Linked DNA regions of Paraglaciecola psychrophila 170. The protein of the gene in region 1 interacts with the protein of each later gene in a pairwise test. Links are inferred from orthologs where the notes say so. Each region holds a gene or a part of one and is shown in the gene's direction. Other genes may lie near its edges. The genes, in order: C427_RS15785, C427_RS21435 and bolA.

The links.
Region 2: the proteins of C427_RS15785 (region 1) and C427_RS21435 interact in binary tests that used the Escherichia coli proteins (3 or more experiments, as listed by UniProt). The link is inferred for Paraglaciecola psychrophila 170 from one-to-one orthologs.
Region 3: the proteins of C427_RS15785 (region 1) and bolA interact in binary tests that used the Escherichia coli proteins (3 or more experiments, as listed by UniProt). The link is inferred for Paraglaciecola psychrophila 170 from one-to-one orthologs.

Annotation. Positions count from the first base shown.
Region 1 is NC_020514.1:3,600,471-3,605,992, reverse strand. The notes cover bases 817-3,565. They hold C427_RS15785 (Grx4 family monothiol glutaredoxin), read left to right. Parts: upstream 817-1,894; coding sequence 1,895-2,236; downstream 2,237-3,565. Other genes in these bases: C427_RS15780 (hypothetical protein), read right to left, coding at 2,295-3,092; C427_RS15790 (Fe-Mn family superoxide dismutase), read right to left, coding at 1,030-1,611; C427_RS15795 (SAM hydrolase/SAM-dependent halogenase family protein), read right to left, coding at 817-914. In the rest of the region: more of C427_RS15795, read right to left, coding at 1-816; C427_RS15775 (BAR domain-containing protein), read left to right, coding at 3,735-4,433; C427_RS15770 (helix-turn-helix domain-containing protein), read left to right, coding at 4,640-4,867; C427_RS15765 (replication initiation factor domain-containing protein), read left to right, coding at 4,943-5,522. UniProt on the Escherichia coli protein: Monothiol glutaredoxin involved in the biogenesis of iron-sulfur clusters.
Region 2 is NC_020514.1:4,882,184-4,889,825, reverse strand. Bases 2,229-5,083 are described here. They hold C427_RS21435 (BolA family protein), read left to right. Parts: upstream 2,229-3,454; coding sequence 3,455-3,712; downstream 3,713-5,083. Other genes in these bases: C427_RS21425 (trypsin-like peptidase domain-containing protein), read right to left, coding at 5,044-5,083; murA (UDP-N-acetylglucosamine 1-carboxyvinyltransferase), read left to right, coding at 3,760-5,022; C427_RS21440 (STAS domain-containing protein), read left to right, coding at 3,121-3,426; C427_RS21445 (MlaC/ttg2D family ABC transporter substrate-binding protein), read left to right, coding at 2,453-3,124; mlaD (outer membrane lipid asymmetry maintenance protein MlaD), read left to right, coding at 2,229-2,449. In the rest of the region: C427_RS21460 (ATP-binding cassette domain-containing protein), read left to right, coding at 394-1,194; lipid asymmetry maintenance ABC transporter permease subunit MlaE, read left to right, coding at 1,191-1,970; more of mlaD, read left to right, coding at 1,982-2,228; more of C427_RS21425, read right to left, coding at 5,084-6,096; C427_RS21420 (DegQ family serine endoprotease), read right to left, coding at 6,205-7,569; C427_RS21415 (ZapG family protein), read right to left, coding at 7,636-7,642. UniProt on the Escherichia coli protein: Involved in cell resistance against acid stress.
Region 3 is NC_020514.1:448,377-456,025, reverse strand. The notes cover bases 2,197-5,058. They hold bolA (transcriptional regulator BolA), read left to right. Parts: upstream 2,197-3,398; coding sequence 3,399-3,719; downstream 3,720-5,058. Other genes in these bases: C427_RS01920 (TRAP transporter large permease), read left to right, coding at 4,432-5,058; C427_RS01925 (TRAP transporter small permease subunit), read left to right, coding at 3,875-4,432; C427_RS01935 (alpha-ketoglutarate-dependent dioxygenase AlkB family protein), read left to right, coding at 2,603-3,220. In the rest of the region: C427_RS01950 (hypothetical protein), read left to right, coding at 1-230; C427_RS01945 (peptidylprolyl isomerase), read right to left, coding at 795-1,406; more of C427_RS01920, read left to right, coding at 5,059-5,790; C427_RS01915 (TRAP transporter substrate-binding protein), read left to right, coding at 5,813-6,910; enoyl-ACP reductase FabV, read left to right, coding at 7,019-7,649. UniProt on the Escherichia coli protein: Transcriptional regulator that plays an important role in general stress response. Has many effects on cell morphology, cell growth and cell division. Acts by regulating the transcription of many genes, including dacA (PBP-5), dacC (PBP-6), ampC and mreB.

The DNA of each region.
Region 1 (5,522 bases):
ACAATTTCAATTCGCCATTCACCGCCTGCCTGAATATCGAATGCGGCTGCAAAGTTAGCTTGATTCAGCGCTAACGCCAAGTTTTCTAAGCTATTGACATACAGTAACGGTTGTCCCTCTTTTACACCTGCAAAGGAACGTTCAAAACTGATGGTTTCGGATAAAACAAATTTATCCCCTCGTGTCACAGTTACTAGAAACTGTTGGGTATAAAGACTCGCATAATCTTTTGATTTTGTGAGCGACAACAGTAATGACATAGGAATATTGGTCCATACATTGCCGTAAGCGGGATCCAAGATGGGAATTCCGCCGATTAACGAGTTGGCATCAATACGTGCGGCTTCAAATGGTATACTTAGCACCTCTGGCGCTAACTTAGGTCCTACTTGTTCAAAATTTATTGCGCTGGCTGCTAAACGGGCGCCTGTGTAAGCATAAACATCACGGCCATGAAAAGTGTGAGATGCTTCACTACCTTTTAATCGATTGACTTTTTCGTCAATTTCTCTGACCTCACTAATACCTAATCGTTTAGCCACTAGCGTTAAAGTACCGTTGTCTGGAGTAACAAAATAATGATTAGTTTTGGTTTTTAAAACCACTGACTTTCTATCACTGCCCACCCCTGGGTCGACGACGGACACAAATACTGTATTTGCAGGCCAAAAGTCGGCTACTGCGTCTAAACGGTATGCACCCTCCCAAATATTATAGGCAGGAATATCGTGAGTTAAGTCCTCTACTTTAAGGTTTTTATCTACACCCAATGCAACACCATGCATCGCTGATACAGCCTGATCACTTAAACCAAAATCTGATTGGAATACCACTATGCCATTACCACTTGCAAAAGCCAGTTGCGACATTTGCATGGACATCACCACAACAATGCCACAAATTATATTAGACATTGACATAAAAACCTCATTTCACATTATTTACTTTTGATAGGTATTGTCTGCTGAAAAATAGCAAAAAAAAGCCCTGATTAACAGGGCTGATATTTATTTTTTGGATAGTTGGCTATTAGGCGAAGTTTGCAGCAGCAAAATCCCAGTTAGCTAATGCCCAGAAACCTTCAAGGTACTTAGGACGTACATTACGGTAATCAATGTAGTAAGCGTGCTCCCACAAATCAACTGTCAGTAAAGGCGTTAAGGTATGATCAGTCAAAGGTGTGGCTGCGTTGCTAGTGTTAACTATATCTAAGCTACCGTCAGCTGTTTTAACTAACCAAGTCCAGCTAGAACCGAAGTTGTTAACCGCTTTATCATTCAAGGCCGCTTTGAAGTCTGCGAAAGAACCCCATTTGGCGTTTATAGCTTCAGCTAAAGCACCCGTGGGTTCGCCGCCGCCATTCGGGCTTAAGCTGTTCCAATAGAACGTGTGATTCCATATCTGTGCAGCATTGTTAAACACGCCACCTTCAGAATTCTTAACAATATCTTCTAGGCTTTTACTGGCCATGTCAGTGCCTTCAACTAAACCATTTAGTTTAGTGACATACGTCGCATGGTGCTTACCATAATGGTATTCCAAGGTTTCAGCAGAGATATGTGGTTCTAGCGCGTTCTTTTCATAAGGAAGTGCTGGTAATTCAAAAGCCATTTTATTTCTCCATAAAGGGTGATGTGTATTTTAATTTAGAACCGATAAATGCTAGTACTTTATATTATAATGTAAGAGCAATGGTTTGTTATTTGTTAAAACAAATTCTATATGTATAGATATTGCGTCTTGATAATGTTTTTCAAGTGTAAGATTAATTAATTCTTAGTATGTAATTTACTAAAACGATCTAACAAAAGATCAGTAGAGTATTAATCACTAGTTGAAAACGTTAAACTTATCACCAGATCCTTATCATCAAAATTTAAATGAGAGCCGTTACATGGATACTATTGAAAAAATTAAACAACAAATCGAAGAAAATCCCATAATTTTATATATGAAGGGCTCACCTAAATTACCTAACTGTGGTTTTTCTGCTCAAGCCACCCAAGCTCTGATGTCTTGTGGCGAGCAGTTTGCTTATGTTGATATTTTACAAAATCCTGATATCCGGGCTGAGTTACCTAAATATGCAGATTGGCCAACGTTCCCGCAACTTTGGGTTGATGGTGAGTTAGTTGGCGGTTGTGACATCATTATGGAAATGACCCAACAAGGCGAGTTACAGACTTTAATCAAAGAGTCTGCGGCTAAAAGAGCCGGTGAGACTCCAGCTGAATAAACCCAACACCAGATATAAAAATAGAGCCCTTAGCGCTCTATTTTTTTGTCTTTAATTACTATGAAGTTGGCCCAGTAAGCATGTTTTCTACTTGATTGGCCTTTTTTTCTGCAGCCACTACTCTTCGACGTAAGTCATCAATTTGATTGGTTAAATCATTATTTGCTAATGCAGTTGAGATCAGTTTTTCACGCAAACTAGCAAGTTGCTGTTCAAAGTCGGCATCAACATTATTAACTTGGCCAAATTTATCATTTAATTGTTTCAGCAAATTCGCTTGGTTTTCCAGTTGTTCTTTAGCTAAGCCGATGCTTGTATTGTTATTAGCCGTTTCATTGCCTAGGCTTTTTGTGCTTTTCTCAGTTGATGCTTTTAGCGACATCACGGTTTTATTTAATTCGCCAATTTCACTCTGGTTACGTCGCCAAGCCGAGGCCCACAGTTTGTCCATTTGTGACCACAAATCTTCTGTCCTTGCACTTAATTCAGATACCTTAACTTGCAAAGCTGCAGCTGATTGATCCATGTCCTCACCTGTTGCAGACAAACGGCTCTCTAGTTCAGCGATACGGTTTTGTGACTGTTGTAATACTTTATATTGTTGAGCCGACCAATAACCAGCTGCGGCAACAATAACGACAAGTAAAAACAAAATAGCAAACCAAGATGGGGAACTTGAAGTCGCAGGTGTCTCATCTGGCAAGTTACCTTTGTTTAAGCTTTTTTTGGTTGATTGTGCTCTAGTACGATGAAAAGACTCCAAATCATCTTTTTCTAACCTGATTTTCGGCATGTCATCTAAAGGGTCAGTCGCCATGTCATTCTTTATTGAAGTAAATATAAATTTATTATACATAGCAATGTATACCCAAACCACCTCAAGATACGCATTTCAGAGCGAATTGGGCACATCAATTTAAGATGAGTCTATGACTGAATGAGTTCTATCTTCTGAATTGGTTCAACACAGGTGTAAAAGCCCTAAACGTTTCTTTAATGTCGATTTTAAGCGATGTACTTCAGGCGCCCAAAGCTGGATTGCCTATTTTAGTTTTGGTCAATAATCCTGCAATATTCCACATATCCTAGGAGGTCTTTCCTACCGTAATACAAAGTTCTATAAATATTTATTTTGATGTAACTTGGGGATGAATAAGTAGATAAAAATTGAAGTGCTATTTATTTGTACTGAATGGTATCCCCACCTGTTCAGCATTTAATTTCATAAGCATTTGATATTTAAGTGTTTAATTTGTATATTTATCTTTGTGCAACACATGTGCAACAGCTTTGTTTATTTTGTCATCACTTAAATTTCAACTCTTACTAATCTTTTGATCAAATATATAAAACCGTTTCTAGTCTGAAGCTATTTAGGTAATCTTAGCATTTTAACAAAACCATCTTTGAAACGAGCGACAGAACTATGTATACGAATGAATTGTTTACAGCAATATAGAAAGGGAAGTTACTTAAATTACTTTATTTTGGAATATAAATGCCTAAAACCGATATAGATACCAATCCTCAAACAAACGCTAATTCTGATACAAAATCTAATCCCCCTGATTATATGCCGTCAAACATCGATGACAATCAGGATAATGATGATGTTGAAGTAGAATTAATGTATTCCATTATAGATCAAGTTATTGGATTGGAGAAAACAATTGAAATAGTACTTAACACTTATTCTAATTTACCTAAATCTAAACAAAAGAAAGCTTATGCAAATCGACAGTTTGAACCTGTACTTGAAGATCTTAAGTTAGGATTAGATTACATATCTAGCTATCATAAAGTTATTGAAGTTCATGAATCTGCAGAAAAACGTTTTGAAAAAGCAGCCCGGGAAAAAGTCAAAACTGCAAAAGTTAAAGCGCGGAATAAAATCAGATTAGAAAAGCAAAAGTTAATTGATGAGGTTGAACAAAAAACATGGTTAGAACCGTTTAAAGAAGCTCCAGATGCACTTAGAGCAGCAATACAATTATATAAGTTGTCACCAACTTTTGAAGAATTCAAGGCTAGTCGAAAAGGGTATAAAAATTTGTTGAAGGGCATTTGGGAAGGTGAGGCAATGAAAGATGGTCTTTCCAAAGAGGGAATAGACATAGACAATTTTTCGAACGAAATGAAAAATAGGATTTTGACCCTATGCAATCTAAACCATGATGGTGGTACACCGAACTCTTAATTTAAATAACCCATATTTTCACTATGTACGACCCATCAGACTAAATTTTCCTATCATAACCTACGGTCAGTTATCCATTTGATTTATATAAAAATTTTTGAATATATTGTGATTTTTATTAGAGAGGGCCTAACCTACCTATCTTACAAAATTAACTATATTCACCTTCAATGTCCGCTCAATTTGAATAAACAAGAGCGAACATTATGCATCCCAAAAGATCACAAAATACATTATTAACCCCCACGCAGGTATCTGAGCAACTTGGTGTCACCATTGGCACTTTGGCTGTTTGGCGAAGCACCGGAACCTGTCAAATCCCATATCTAAAGATTGGTCGCTGTGTTCGATATAAGACATCAGATATCGACGCGTTTCTTAGTGAACAAACGCATTTGCATACGCATCTCAAAAAGACTGGAGGTGCCTTATGAAAGTTAGTCTGATTAATGTTGGTAGATCTACAGAGATCACAAACGGATCATTCGTATTTATTGTAAGGGCATCAAATGCATAGTTTTAAAAGTCTCGTCCCACTAAATAGCAAAGAAAAAGACGGTAGAGTATCACCCGATAAGTCACCAGTGTTTATTGACTATTTAACATTACTTATTAGCAACATCAATGACCACGCGACATACCTTATGTGGGTTAATAATCACCTTAAGTCTTTTGGATTAACCATTTCTAAAAGACGGGCAGCTATACCCATTGGCTACGACATCGCATATCAAATATGCACAGTGTCAGATGAAAACGACGTATGTGGCAGCATTAAATACAGTGTGAAATTAAGTCGGTTCCTATTTGAGTTAACAGGGCGGGGCTGCTCTATGGCAGAGAAATATGATTCATTTACTTGGATCCGCTCAATTGTGTTTCAGAATAATGTAAAAATTAAACGGATTGACTTAGCAGTGGATGATTACACTGGATTATTCAAGATAGAAAAAGTTGATAGGGCCCATAGTCGAGGTAATTGTAATAGCATAACCGGTCGTCGCCCAATGAAACGAAATGTAGGTAATAAAAAACAAGGTCGGACACGTTACATTGGCGGGCCAACTGCTTACAAGCAAGCCTGTATTT
Region 2 (7,642 bases), 1.3 Mb from region 1 along the record:
GGTTAAAAATAATCGGATTCAATTGTCGCAAAAAGCTAAGGTTTTGCATATGAATGTTAAAATAAATTATTTTCGCAATACTTTTGCCAATCTAAGGGTCTAGATCAACATATATACGTATAACAAGTTGATATATGTACCAACTGTTACGAAAGCAAGTGTGTATAATATATTTGATTTATTCTGACTAGAAATGACAGCCTGAAAATGCACCAATAAACTAACATCGATGATGAGTGTTAAGCTGATATTCAGCGATAGTTGTATTAAATGAAATATAACTTGTTACTTTTTGACTTTGTTATTTTATGCAGAAAACTAATACAATACACACTTTATTTCTGGGTGTTTTATACTTCGCACGATTAACTAAAATGGAATGTTTGTATCTGAATGGAAAATTTGATTGAAATCAACAATCTAACCTTTAGCCGTAGTGGTCGAATTATTTACGACGATATTTCACTACAAATTAAAAAAGGTAAGACCACCGCTATTATGGGCCCCAGTGGCATTGGAAAAACCACTATGTTGCGGTTGATAGGCGGCCAATTGGTGCCTGATAAAGGTGATATTAAATTTAAGGGGGAGTCTATTCCAGGGATGCGTCGCAACCGCCTATTTGAAGTGCGCAGACAAATGAGTATGTTATTTCAAAGTGGTGCATTATTTACCGACATGTCGGTGTTTGACAATATCGCTTTCCCGTTACGGGAGCATACAAAATTATCCGAATCCGTTATTCACACATTGGTCATGCTCAAATTACAAGCGGTGGGTTTAAGAGGTGCGGCAGAATTGATGCCTGCTGAATTATCCGGAGGCATGGCACGCAGAGCAGCACTCGCAAGAGCGATTGCTTTGGATCCAGAGTTGATTATGTATGACGAGCCATTCGGAGGGCAGGATCCTATTTCAATGGGGGTCTTAGTAAAATTGATCAAAGCTTTAAACGATGCCTTGCAATTAACCAGTGTTGTTGTGACTCATGATGTGACTGAAGTATTAACTATTGCAGATTATATTTATATTTTGGCAGAACAAAGAGTTATCGGCAGCGGTACTCCTGAACAAATCAAAAACAGTGATTCGCCACTAGTGCAACAGTTTTTACAGGGGCAAGCAGACGGTCCTGTTCCTTTTCATTATCCTGCGACAAATACGGCTGAAGCTTTTTTGGGTAGGACATCATGAATTGGTTAGTAAATTTAGGGGAATACACACTTAACCGCTTAGAAATGTTCGGTCGAGCCACATATATGTTGTTTGGCGCTATTATTGCCAAACCTCAACCTTTAAAGATGATCCCACTGATTATCAAACAAATACATGTAGTCGGTGTTCAGTCACTGCTTATTGTAGTGGTTTCAGGTTTGTTTATTGGCATGGTAATGGCGCTGCAAGGCTACACCATTTTAGTTAGCTATGGTGCTGAAGGCAGCTTAGGGCCGATGGTCGCCTTATCATTGCTTAGAGAATTAGGTCCAGTGGTCACCGCTTTATTGTTTGCGGGACGCGCAGGTTCGGCACTCACAGCTGAAATCGGTTTAATGAAAGCGACTGAACAACTCAGCAGTTTAGAAATGATGGCGGTTGATCCACTTCGAAGAATAATTGCGCCGCGCCTTTGGGCAGGCATTATTTCGATGCCAATGTTAGCGCTAATTTTTAGTGCGGTTGGCATTTTAGGTGGGCATCTGGTAGGTGTGGATTGGTTAGGCGTAGATACTGGCAGTTATTGGTCTATCATGCAGTCCACGGTGGATTGGAATAAGGACGTGGTGAACGGCATTATAAAGACTATAGTGTTTGCTTTTGTGATTACCTGGATCGCCACCTTTAAAGGGTATGATTCTGTACCTACCTCTGAAGGTATAAGTAAGGCAACAACAGAAACAGTGGTATTTTCTTCGTTAGCGGTACTTGGGCTAGATTTTATATTGACTGCATTAATGTTTGGAATTGAGTAAAGGAAATGGGAATGAAATCTAGAAAATCGGAATTATTGGTGGGTGTATTTGTCGCTTTGACGATAGCAGCAGGTTTGATGTTAGCACTCAAAGTCGCCAATCAAAGCATGTCGAGCAGTGAAGATACATACATACTGTATGCAAAGTTTGACAACATCGGAGGGTTAAAGGTCCGCTCAGCAGTCAAAGTAGGTGGGGTAACAGTAGGCAGAGTCGACAACATTACGCTTAATAATAGCGACTTCACCCCATTGGTGACCATGAGTATTTCCTCAGAATTTAACCAGTTTCCAGAAACCAGTTCGGTATCTATACTTACCTCAGGTTTATTAGGAGAGCAATATATTGGTTTTCAACCAGGTTTTGTAATTGATGGCATTGAAAACTTGGCTGAGGGTGACTACATAGAAGACACAAAATCAGCTTTAGTATTAGAAGACCTTATTGGTCAATTTTTATTTAGTAGCAACGACGGTTAATTGATGCCGTTGATTGGAGAAAATAACGTGATAAATAAATGTGCACTTCTACTACTGGGTATACTGTTAATTTTTAGCTCCGGCGCAGTACCAGCGCAAGATCAAAATCCTTATGTCATGTTGGAAGATGTAGCAACCAAAACTTTCAGCAGGATTAAGGAGGAACGTCAGCTTATAGAACAAAACCCTGAGCTTCTTCGAACGGTTATGGAAGAGGAATTGCTGCCTTATGTGGATTATAATTTTTCCGCATTAAAGGTTTTAGGTAAGCATTATAAAAAAGTACCAAGAGAAAAAATTCCAGAATATATCAGTGTATTTCGTTCATATTTAATTACTACTTATGCACTGGCTATGGCCTATTATGATGGACAGGACGTCGAATTTCAGCCAGTTCGAGAAGTGACTGATGAGAGAACGGTGACGGTTAGAGCGGTCGTTAAAGAGCCCGGTCGTCCAGATATAAATTTAGCATTTAAATTACGTAAAAATAAAAAAACTAATGAGTGGAAAGCTTACGATATGGTTGCCGAAGGTATAAGCCTTTTGTCTAGCAAGCAGAGTGAGTTCCAATCTATATTGCGACAGGATGGCATTCAAAAAGTAATCGATTTAATGAATAATACTATTAGTAGACCTATTAACATTGACACAGACAAAAAGGAAAGTGAGTGACTAAATTGCAAGTGATTGAGTCACCCACAGGTTATTTCACTTTAAAAGGTGAGTTGAACCGAAACACTATCCCAAGGTCAGTGGCACTGGCAACATTAGAAAAAAGAGCAAACAAGCAAGGCTCCTCGACCCTAGATATGTCAGGTGTGAGTCACACTGATACTGCAGGGTTAGCTTGGTTGATGAACTTTTTAAAAGGTAATCAACAACAAAATGTGCATTTTGAGCTAATAGGTATCCCAAAAAGCCTGATAAAGCTTGCAAAAATAAGCGACGTAGACAGTTTTTTGTCGGTACAATAGCTGCCTATTTTACTCATCTGGACATGTAATGGATAATCAACAAATCGAAGCTCTTTTGCTTGAAACATTAAGCTTGGCTGAAGCGCATGTAAGTGGTGATGGATCTCATTTTCAAGTGATCGCCGTGAGTGATCAATTTGAAACTATGAGTCGGGTCAAAAAACAGCAGTTTGTATATGCACCTTTAGTCGCAAAAATTGCTGAAGGTAGTATGCATGCCGTTTCTATTAAGACTTTTACTGAAAGCCAATGGAAACGCGAAAAAATGTTTAATCTTCCTCAATAGTATCTATCACTCCCCCTCATCTTAGCCATATCAAATAGAGTGTATCTATGGACAAATTAATTATTGAAGCTTGCCCACCGCTGAATGGGATTGTAACTATTTCAGGTGCCAAAAATGCTGCATTGCCTATTCTAATGTCAAGCATTCTTGCAGACTCCACATGTTATTTCGATAATGTTCCAGAGCTGAGAGACATACACACAAGTCTATCTTTGTTAAATGAGCTAGGTGCTAAATCTTATCGTCAAGATGGGCAATCGGTGGTAATTGACCCTAGTTCTATTGATAACTTCAATGCTTCTTACGAATTAGTCAAAACCATGCGCGCATCCATTCTGGTGTTGGGACCACTTCTAGCTAAGTTTGGGCAGGCAAATGTGTCGTTACCCGGTGGTTGTGCCATAGGCGCACGTCCAGTGAATTTACATCTTCAAGGTCTTGAACAAATGGGGGCCAAAATTGATGTGGATAATGGTTACATCAGGGCGTCTGTGAATGGAAAATTACGTGGCGCTCACATATTTATGGATGTGGTAAGCGTTGGCGCCACCGAAAACTTAATGATGGCTGCGTGTTTGGCGCAAGGTGAAACCATTTTAGAAAATGCCGCTAAAGAGCCCGAAATTGTTGACTTGGCTCAATGCCTAAATGCGATGGGCGCTAAAGTATCAAATGCGGGAACTGATAAAATTGTGATTCAGGGAGTTGAATCTTTATCAGGGTGTCGTTATCGAGTATTGCCAGACAGAATCGAAACGGGCACGTTTTTAATCGCAGCTGCTGTCACGGGTGGAAAGATCCGTTGTGAGCAAGCGGCGCCAAAGACCCTCGAAGCAGTACTAGATAAATTGACTAAGGCCGGTGCCAAATTAACTGTTGGTGATGATTGGATTGAGTTGGATATGACAGATAGACAACTTATTAGTGTTGATATTAAAACGGCGCCTCATCCTGGATTTCCAACTGATATGCAAGCGCAGTTTGTGGCGCTTAATTGTTTGGCTGAAGGAACAAGTGTGGTGACTGAAAATATTTTTGAAAATCGCTTTATGCATGTACCTGAATTACAGCGAATGGGTGCCAATATTTCTTTGCAAGCCAATAGCGCTATATGCAATGGCAAGTCATCTTTAAAGGGTGCTCAAGTTATGGCAACTGATCTGAGGGCTTCGGCAAGTTTAGTGATCGCAGGACTGGTTGCTGAAGGGGAAACCACAGTAGATCGTATTTACCACTTAGACCGAGGTTATGAACACATCGAGACAAAGTTAAATGGTTTAGGTGCCAACATCAAAAGAGTTAGTGGATAACTAAACAAGTAACCATTAACGTTATTGTAATTCTGCAACTAGCATATCCAATTTCAGAACTGTGCCATCTCTGTTCACCTCAAAAGTGACAGTGTCACCTGGCACAGTATCGGCAATGTAATCTAATGTATCGCGAATACTATTGGCAGAAATGTCATTTACAGACAATATAAGGTCTCTAATCTGCAAACCACCCTGTTCGGCTGGACTTCCTTGACCTACAGCTGTAACCATAATCCCAGCGCTTGATGGTCCAGATTGTTGACCTACAAACCCTAATGCTCCACGAGTAACTTTACCCGTAGCGATAATCTCACCCATGACCTTCTTGGCTAGATTGTAAGGTACGGCGAAAGACACGCCATCAACTGATTCAACTCGACTCCGGCTGATACGAGTTTTGAAATTAGCATTGTTGATGCCTATCAAAAAGCCTTCACTGTCTACCAGTGCTCCACCAGAGTTGCCCTCATTAAGTGCTGCGTCTGTTTGAATATAATCGAAATAATTATTTAGCTCGTTATTACTAATCCGGCTAACAATACCTTTGGTGACTGTTTGTCCTAGGTTGTAGGGGTTACCCAAGGCTAACACTACGTCTCCAACTAGAGTTTTAGGATCATCTAGTTGCGGAACAGGGTGTAAATTTTCAACTGATATATTGAGTACCGCTAAATCTGTTATCGGATCGTAACCAATTATGTGAGCTTCTTCGAGACGTCCATCTTGTAATCCCACCAAAATAAGCTTGGCATTTGCAATGACATGATAACAAGTCAGTATATAACCAGTCGAAGTCATAATCACTCCAGAACCCAGGCTGGTTCGTTCAATTGGTTGTCGACGATTATAGCCGCTCCTTTCGATGCTTTGACTATAGATGTTAACTACCGCGGGACCTGCTGCGTTGACTGCTGGATTAAAGCTAAGTTTTTTTGAGCTCTCTTGCTCAGTGAATAACGTCAGTGGTAGACCGCTACCTTGACGTAAATCGGGGACCAGCAATAGGATGATCGAAGAAATTATCACGCCTATAAGAATAGATTTTAGTAAAAAAGATAAGGATTTTAACACAGGTAATATTAAATATTTTTTACTTCAGGTGATATTAATAATAACATTGAAATCAGTGAGTTGATAGCATCACTAAGACTTAGTGATGCTATCAATCATCAGTTTTTATTAACGGATCACCAAATACAAAGAAGAGATACCGCGCTTAACATTGAGTGCAATGACGCCTTTTGCCTCTTCTAGTTCAGTTCGTAATTGAACAATGTTATCTACCTTCTTTCGGTTAATGCCGATTATTACGTCACTATCTTGTAAACCAATCCGACTCGCTGGAGAACGTGATTCAATATTTGAAATAACTATCCCATTATCGCCTAGTTCAGATTTACCGTTGGTTAAAGTTGCACCCTCTAAAGCTGGGTGAATTTCTTTGGCAACCACCAGATTTTGGGTTGCATCACCAAGTACAACATTAATCCTTTCGCGTTTGCCTTTACGTAATATTGTTAATTCAAGTTCAGCACCTGCGCCTCTGCTGGCGACTTTTGCTCTTAACTCTTGGAAACTCGATACGGATCTGTCATTAATTTCTGTAATGATGTCACCGGCCTGAATACCACCTTTTTCTGCTGCTGAGTCGGGCGAAACTTCAGTTACAAATGCACCTTGGTTGACATCTAAGTTCATCGCATCGGCCAGGTCAGAGTCGATATCTTGGCCCCCGATACCAAGTAAACCACGTCGTACTTCGCCAAACTCTATAATCTGGTCGACTAAACTTTTCATCATATTGCTTGGTATGGCGAAACCAATGCCTACGTTGCCGCCGTTAGGTCCAAAGATAGCAGTATTAATCCCAACTAATTCACCGCGAAGACTCACTAACGCTCCACCTGAGTTGCCACGATTGATCGCCGCATCAGTTTGAATAAAATTCTCATATCCACCAATATTTAAACCCGATCGACCAAGCGCGCTGACAATCCCCGAAGTTACTGTTTGATTCAGACCAAAAGGGTTACCAATAGCCACAACAAAATCGCCCACTCTCAACTCATCTGAATCAGCGAGAGGCATTGCAGTCAATGCATCAGGCTCTATTTTTAGTAACGCAATATCACTTTGGTCATCGGCACCTAATTTCTTTGCTTTAAACTCGCGACCATCAGTTAGCTTAACGATAATCTCGTCAGCGTTGTCTACCACGTGATTATTTGTTACCACGTAGCCATTCTTCGCATCAATAATGACGCCAGAACCAAGTCCTTTAAAAGGTCTTTCTTGAACTTGCTCCTCTGTTCCTCCAAAAAAGTGTTTGAACATTTCAGGCACACGTTGCCGTGAAACTTGCGTTCCTTCAACAGAAATACTGACAATAGCCGGAGTGGCTTCATCTAGCATCGGCGCTAGACTAGGTACTTCTACTTTATCACTTGAAAAGAAGGGTATTGCAGCGTTGGACACTAAGCTGACCGACATGCTCGCAGTCACTACGCAACAAACCACTAAAAAACGATTTACAACTTTATTCATCGGTTATCATCTCCAACATCTAAATTTAAAAACAATACAAGGACTATCTTGGTGTCGAAAAGTTCATTATTTG
Region 3 (7,649 bases), 3.2 Mb from region 1 along the record:
ATCAAACCTACATAGATACTTGTCTAGTGGGATGTTTCGATATGGGTGTCGTCGATTTTGCTGCGGAGTTTATCCAACACACACACTTTTGGGAGCATGGTTGGATAAATGACCGCAAAAACTGCCTTTATGCTAGACCTGCGATAGTTACGCAACAGCAACATCAACAAATTGACCGACTGTTAGAACAACATCAAGTATTGAAATATCGCCAAGAAAAAGATGGTTGAACGTTATAACTTCATTTAAATTGAGGTTACCAAATCGCAATGAAGGTGTGCTAATTTATATTTACTGCATTGCATGCAAGCCCGCTAATACATAAATTAAAGGGGTATTCCAATTGATGGTGACCTCATTGGTTGAATAACTACACCAATCATCAATATAAGATTTTGCAGGTAAACTCGAAGAATAATCACATTCATCTTGTTGTCCTGATTACGCTCCACCAGCCAAAAACCCTGGAACAGGCTCTACTACTCAGGATCAGTCTTTCAAATGGCACCAAATATGTATTTGAGCGCCTGTCATAAATAATCCTTAACATTTTCTTTTTTTCTTTATCCCGTATCAACTCTGTTTTACAAAGCGCTATAACATAACCAAAAAAGCGACCAATACCAGTAGAGCGTAATATCCCACTCTATTCCTCGTGATGTTTATTCAAACACTAAATTGCTAGTATCAAACCTATCTTTAGAAGTGGTGCTAGCTTTAATATTAGTTTAACAATTATTAATCTAATTAAGTTTAGTATGAATGTCGCAAAAAAGTTGTAAAAGGCACTTTTCCTACACGGGCGGTAATACCATCACTTTTATCAGAATAACCTGCTCTACCGGCACGTCTGACCAGCCATATTTAGGGTCGAAATCTGTTTTCACTGCGACCATTTTATCCAACACTTCATAACCTTCAACAACTGAACCAAATGCGGTGTAACCCCAATCTCTACCGGGGTCCAAGCTGTCGTTATTACTCATATTAAAGAAAAATTGGCGAGTGGCAGAGTGTGGGTCTTTCTGTCTAGCCATGGTGATGTTGTACATTACATTTTTTAAGCCATTGCCAGACTCGTTAAATATTTTTCCGAATGCTGGTTTTTCAATAAATTGGGTGTCGTAGCCGCCACCTTGCACAACAAAGTCAGGCACAATACGATGAAAAATAGTGTCTTCGTAACTGCGTTTATCTACATAACGCAAGAAGTTATTAACGGTAATAGGTGCTCTGGAGCGGTCTAATTCAACGATGATATCCCCCATACTGGTGACCATTTTCACACGAGGGTAATAGTTGTCAGGTTGAATATTTGAGCCATCATCTTTATCTTTTGCAAAGATAGAAGTGGAGGTGCTAACAAAAAAGCTGACAAAAATCGCGATAAACATTGTTCTTAACATGTTGATATTCCTAGAGCCTAACGTTTACTAGCAGACAAAATACTGAACTTTTGATTGGTTGCAACTGTTGTTACATTGCCAAACAGTCTTTTTAATTTACTTGGGTAATCTAAATGGCGATTACCCACCACAAACAATTGCCCACCACTTTGAAGCAACGACTTGGCATCCTTAAACATTTGCCAAGCAATATGATCAGTTATGGCATTTTGTTGGTGAAAAGGTGGATTACACAATACTATGTCTACCTCAGAAAATTTAGATTTTTCAGAAAAGTCATCCAAGCAGTTATTCACTATAAACTCTGATCCTGACTCTTTTTCAGGCAAGTTAGCCAATACATTTTGCTTGGCAGAGGCAACCGCCATATATGACTCGTCAACAAACACCACTTTTGTTTTTTATTTTGATTAAGGATATGTAATCCCAACACACCATTACCACAGCCCAAATCAATCACTGTTTTACTATCCATATTAGCTAATTTTGACAAATGTTCGAGCATAAACCTTGCGCCAATATCTAATTGCTGACGTGCGAACACGTTAGCTAAATTACTGATTTCAAACCGGGGCTTATCAGTAAACCAAATAGTTGGGTAAGGGCTTGCGTGTGATTTACAGCCTGTAGGCTGGCAAAAAATCAAGCGTGCTTTTTTCTTCGCCAATGAAGTAGTGGTGCTCCCTAAATACTTTTCGAACAAGGCCAAGGTCGACTTCTGTATGAATGTCGCTTTGCCTGCTGCTATCACGGTCGTTGAAGGGATAACCCTTGCTTGTAGATCTATCAATTGTTGTTCAAGTAAAGCGGTAGTTTTAGGGATTTTGAGTAACACCAGTTCCGCTGGTGAGTCCACTGATGTAACTGAATCGTAAAATATTACTGACTCGACTGGGATATTATTTTGCTGCAGATTAACCAAACAAGATTGTTTAGCTACGTAAGAATCACTCACCCATAGAGGTTTAAAATCAGCAAACCAACAAGCTAAGGCACCAAAATCATCATTGTAAATACTAATAGATTGATGTTGTAAACCTTGAACATTTTGCTCGACATATTCAATTATATACTCATCGGCAGCATCCCATGCCTGCCAGCTTGGATGTTGTAGGTCTTGTGGATACCTAACTAACTGCAAATTTCTATCTAAAAGCGTTAAACTGGTGTTCATTTCTTTCCAAATTTGATGGGTTATGCAGCAGTCACTGTTTGAATCACAATATGATAACACGCCAATACAGCTGGATATGCCAGATGCAGACCTAAAATATTATCCTAATTTTATTGCTGCGTCTGAATCGGCAATCTTAATGCAGGCATTACATCAGTCGTTAGACTGGCGCCAAGAACGAATCACTTTATACGGAAAAACCTTTGATGTACCAAGATTACAAGCATGGTACGGCGACAAAAATGCGTGTTATCAATATTCGAATTTAAGCTTGCGCCCTTTGCCATGGAACTCTTTATTACTTGCACTTAAACAAAAATGTGAAAACGCTAGCAACAGTCATTTCAATTCTGTATTGGCAAATTTATATCGTCACGGTCAAGATGGCATGGGCCGCCATGCAGATAATGAGCCTGAACTAGGTCAGCAACCAGTGATTGCCTCACTAAGCTTTGGAGAAGAACGCAATTTAGACTTTTATCACAACGTCACAAAAAACAAAGTTAGGCTACCTTTACACAATGGCAGTCTATTGGTAATGAGCGGCGATACTCAAAAATATTGGCAACACAGCGTAGCTAAAACCAAGAAAACGCTAGCACAGAGGATCAACCTTACTTTCAGATATATACAAAACTGAGCATCTTTAGCACTAAATCGTATAAAAATTCAGGTTAAGCTGACAAAAAATATATCGTCAACAGTCAATGAGTTATGCTCACAGTCTCGGGATTAGTCAAAAGCAATATGTTGTATTGTCTTTTTAAAGCTAAAATTGCCGTGATTAAAATAAAAGATGATTCTAGCTTGGAGAATAAATGAAGATTCAAAATAATATTGAAAAAAAGTTACTCAGTCACTTCAATCCTCAGCACCTTGAAGTCATTAATGAAAGTTCTATGCATAATGTTCCTGTGGGATCGGAGAGCCATTTTAAAGTGGTTATCGTGACGCCTATATTCAGTGGCGAGCGCCTAATCAAACGTCACCGAGCGGTTAATTCAGTACTAAAAGAAGAATTAGCAAACGACATCCACGCTTTAGCTCTACATACTTACACTCAAGAGGAATGGAAAAATTTGTTTGGAGAATTTCCAACATCACCCAACTGTTTAGGCGGAACTAAGCAACCAACTTGATTGCTTAGTGTAAATCAAAACACCTATCAGACGGTGCTTTTGCGTCTCTGCGCTGCCCCCCTTCCATTTGTTGTTTATTTTTGGTAAAAACGACTCCAATATTAGGCTATTTAAAGATGGCCTTTAGTTATCATTCGCAACAATAAGAAACAACGATGCAGTTAAACCGCACTATTTTTTGGCACCAAGCTGCCTTTTGGCAGAAAAAAATCGATGTGTTTCATCACGCGTTATGTCGATTGGTCAGTTGGTTTACGTTGTTTATGGTTTTACTGACATTTCTAATTGTAGTGCTCAGATATGGATTTAATCTTGGGTGGATAGCCATGCAAGAGTCGGTAATGTACCTGCATGGAATGGTCTTTTTATTAGGCGCGGCACACACTTTACGCGTCAATGAGCATGTAAGAGTCGATATTTTTTATCGCCGCTTCAGTACTAAAAAGCAAGCCAGAGTAGATATCTTTGGTAGCCTATTTTTATTAATGCCAGTGAATATTTTTATCTTCATAGTGAGTTACGATTACGTGATGCGGGCTTGGCGAGTCATGGAGGCTTCTCAAGAAGCCGGGGGTATTCCTGCAGTCTTTCTGTTAAAAAGCTTAATTTTGTTATTTTCGTTTACTATGCTGCTTCAGGGAATAGCTGAAGTGATAAGCAATGTTGCAAAATTGTCACTTCATAAACAATCATCAGTCGTTGCAGGTAAGTAATGGAATATCTCTCGCTATTGATGTTTTTAGCCGTATGTTTGGTGTTGTTACTAGGGTATCCCGTTGCTTATTCATTGGCTGGCACCGCTCTTATTTTTGCTGGCATAGGTGCTTTTTTGGGTGTATTTGACACCTCTTACTTACAAGCAGTACCCAGCCGCTTGTTTGGCATAGTGTCTAACCAAACCTTAATTGCCGTGCCGTTATTTGTCTTTATGGGGATAATGTTAGAGAAATCCCGAGTCGCGGAAGATTTGCTACTCGCCATGGAACAAGTACTGGGTAGATTAAAGTCAGGGCTCGCTATATCGGTGGTGCTTGTTGGCATGTTATTAGCCGCCAGTACGGGCATAGTTGGTGCTACAGTCGTCACTATGGGCTTACTTTCTCTGCCAACGATGCTTAAAAAAGGCTATTCACCGTCTTTTGCTTGTGGGGCAATATGCGCAACAGGAACGTTGGGGCAAATCATCCCTCCATCGATAGCTTTGGTTTTGTTAGGTGATGTTTTATCTAGTGCGTTTCAGCAAGCACAATTGAACATGGGTATATTTTCACCACGCTCTGTGTCAGTGGGTGACTTGTTTGTAGGCGCCTTAGTCCCCGGTTTTTTATTAGTAGCGATGTATCTTTTATATGTTTTAGTGTTTGCTAGCAGGCAGATAGACCCTTCGCTCGAACAAAGTGACCAAGCACCTATTTCTGCTGGTGCATTGTTTGCTGCTCTTTTTCCTCCACTATTGCTAATTTTTATGGTGCTCGGCTCAATTTTGGGAGGTTTTGCTACTCCCACTGAAGCAGCTGGTGTTGGTGCAGCAGGTGCATTGGTGCTAGCGCTCATCAACAAAAAACTTAATCTACAAAAATTGAAAGATGTGATGATGTCGACGACAAAAGTCACGTCTATGGTATTTTTAATACTCATTGGCGCATCTATTTTCTCACTGGTTTTTCGTGGTTTTGGTGGTGAAGAATTAATTGAAGAATTATTTGCCAGCTTACCTGGTGGCGTATTTTCTGCCGTTTTATTGGTGATGGTGGTGATATTTTTACTTGGCTTTATTTTAGATTTTATCGAAATCACCTTTGTAGTTGTTCCTCTAGTTGCCCCAGTATTATTGGCTATGGGGGTTGATCCAATTTGGCTTGGAATTATGATAGCGGTTAACTTACAGACCTCATTTCTAACCCCACCGTTTGGATTTGCCTTATTTTATTTACGAGGTGTAGCGCCGCCAGAAGTGAAAACCTCAGATATTTACCGAGGTGTAGCCCCCTTTATTTTTATACAACTATTGTTGTTAGCCTGTTTGGCAATTTGGCCAAATCTGGTAACTTGGTTACCTTCTTTACTTTAATAATACTTTCGAGAGTCTATATATGAAATTGCTTCAATTATCTGTTTTAGCTACTTTCAGCATCTTGTTGGCATCCTGTGGAGAACAATCTTCTCATGCTCCTAGCGAACAAGTAGAACAGCAAACTTATGAATGGAAACTGGTGACATCCTGGCCAAAAAATTTTCCTGGCTTAGGTAAAGGTCCAGAAACTTTTGCCAAATATGTTGAACGTATGTCTAGCGGCAGGCTGAAAGTAAAAGTATTTGGTGCAGGTCAAATGGTGCCAGGATTTGAGGTATTTGATACCGTTTCCAGTGGTGCCGCTGAAATGGGTCATGCAGGCTCTTATTACTGGAAAGGTAAAGCACCCGCATCACAAATTTTCACCGCGATACCCTTTGGTATGAACGCTACCGAAATGAATGCATGGTTACATTACGGCGGTGGCTTAGAGCTATGGCGCGAAGTATATGAGCCGTTTAATTTGATCCCTTTTGCTGGTGGTAATTCTGGGGTACAAATGGCGGGTTGGTTTAAAAAAGAAATTAACAGTGTTGAAGACTTAAAAGGTTTAAAAATGCGCATTCCCGGATTAGGTGGCGAAGTGCTCAAAAAACTCGGAGGCATTCCTGTAGCACTGACTGGGGGTGAACTCTTTACCTCACTGCAATCTGGAGCGATTGACGCCACTGAGTGGGTCGGCCCCTATAACGATTTAGCGTTTGGTTTATACAAAGCGGCTAAATATTATTATTACTCTGGCTGGCATGAACCCAGCGCAAACTTAGAATTCATGGTCAACAAACAAGCATTCGAAGCACTGCCAGACGACTTGCAGGCTATTATTGAAGTGGCAACCCGTGCGGTCAATCAAGATATGTGGGATGAATACACTGCTGCGAACAATGCGGCAATGCAAGCCTTAGTAGAAACACATGGTGTTGATATGCGTCCTCTTCCAAGAGATGTGATGTTAGCATTAAAAAAGGCCTCGGCTGTGGTAATGCAAGAACAGTCTGCCGCCGACCCAATGTTCAAAAAAGTATATGAGTCTTATGCAGATTTTCAAACCAAGGTGATGAAGTACCACCAAATATCAGAGTTTGAATATTACAAAAATCGTGCTGACCATAACTAATAATCAGCACATTTATAGCTATGTTATTGTATCTGTACCAGCTGTTCAGATGTGTTTAAACGTTGACTAGCATTACAATGCCTTATAATTTTTAAATAGGAACTTTATATGATTGTTAAGCCGAAAATTCGTGGCTTTATCTGTACTAATGCGCATCCGATTGGATGTGCCACTAGTGTTCAACAACAAATTGATTATGTTCAAGCCCAGGGAGCATTGAACAATACGCCTAAAAACGTATTGGTTATTGGTAGTTCTACTGGTTATGGACTGGCTTCTAGGATCACTGCTGCATTTGCTGGAGGTGCTAACACTTTAGGTGTGTGTTTTGAAAAGCCTCCTACTGAACGTAAGACAGGCACGGCTGGCTGGTATAATACGGCGGGGTTTCATGCTAAAGCCTCAGAAGCAGGGCTGTATGCAAAAACCTTAAACGGTGATGCCTTTTCAAAAGAGCTAAAGCAGCAGGTTATCGATACATTAAAAGCTGATATGGGCAAAGTAGACTTAGTTATCTATAGCCTAGCGTCACCAAGACGAACGGATCCTGAAACTGGTGAAGTATACAAATCGACTTTAAAACCGGTGGGCCAAGCATACACAACAAAAACCTACGATACCGATAAAAACATCATTCATGAGATTGCACTAGACCCCGCTAACGAAGATGAAATTCAACAAACTATTAAGGTTATGGGTGGTGAAGATTGGGAATTATGGTTAGAAGCTTTAGGCAAGG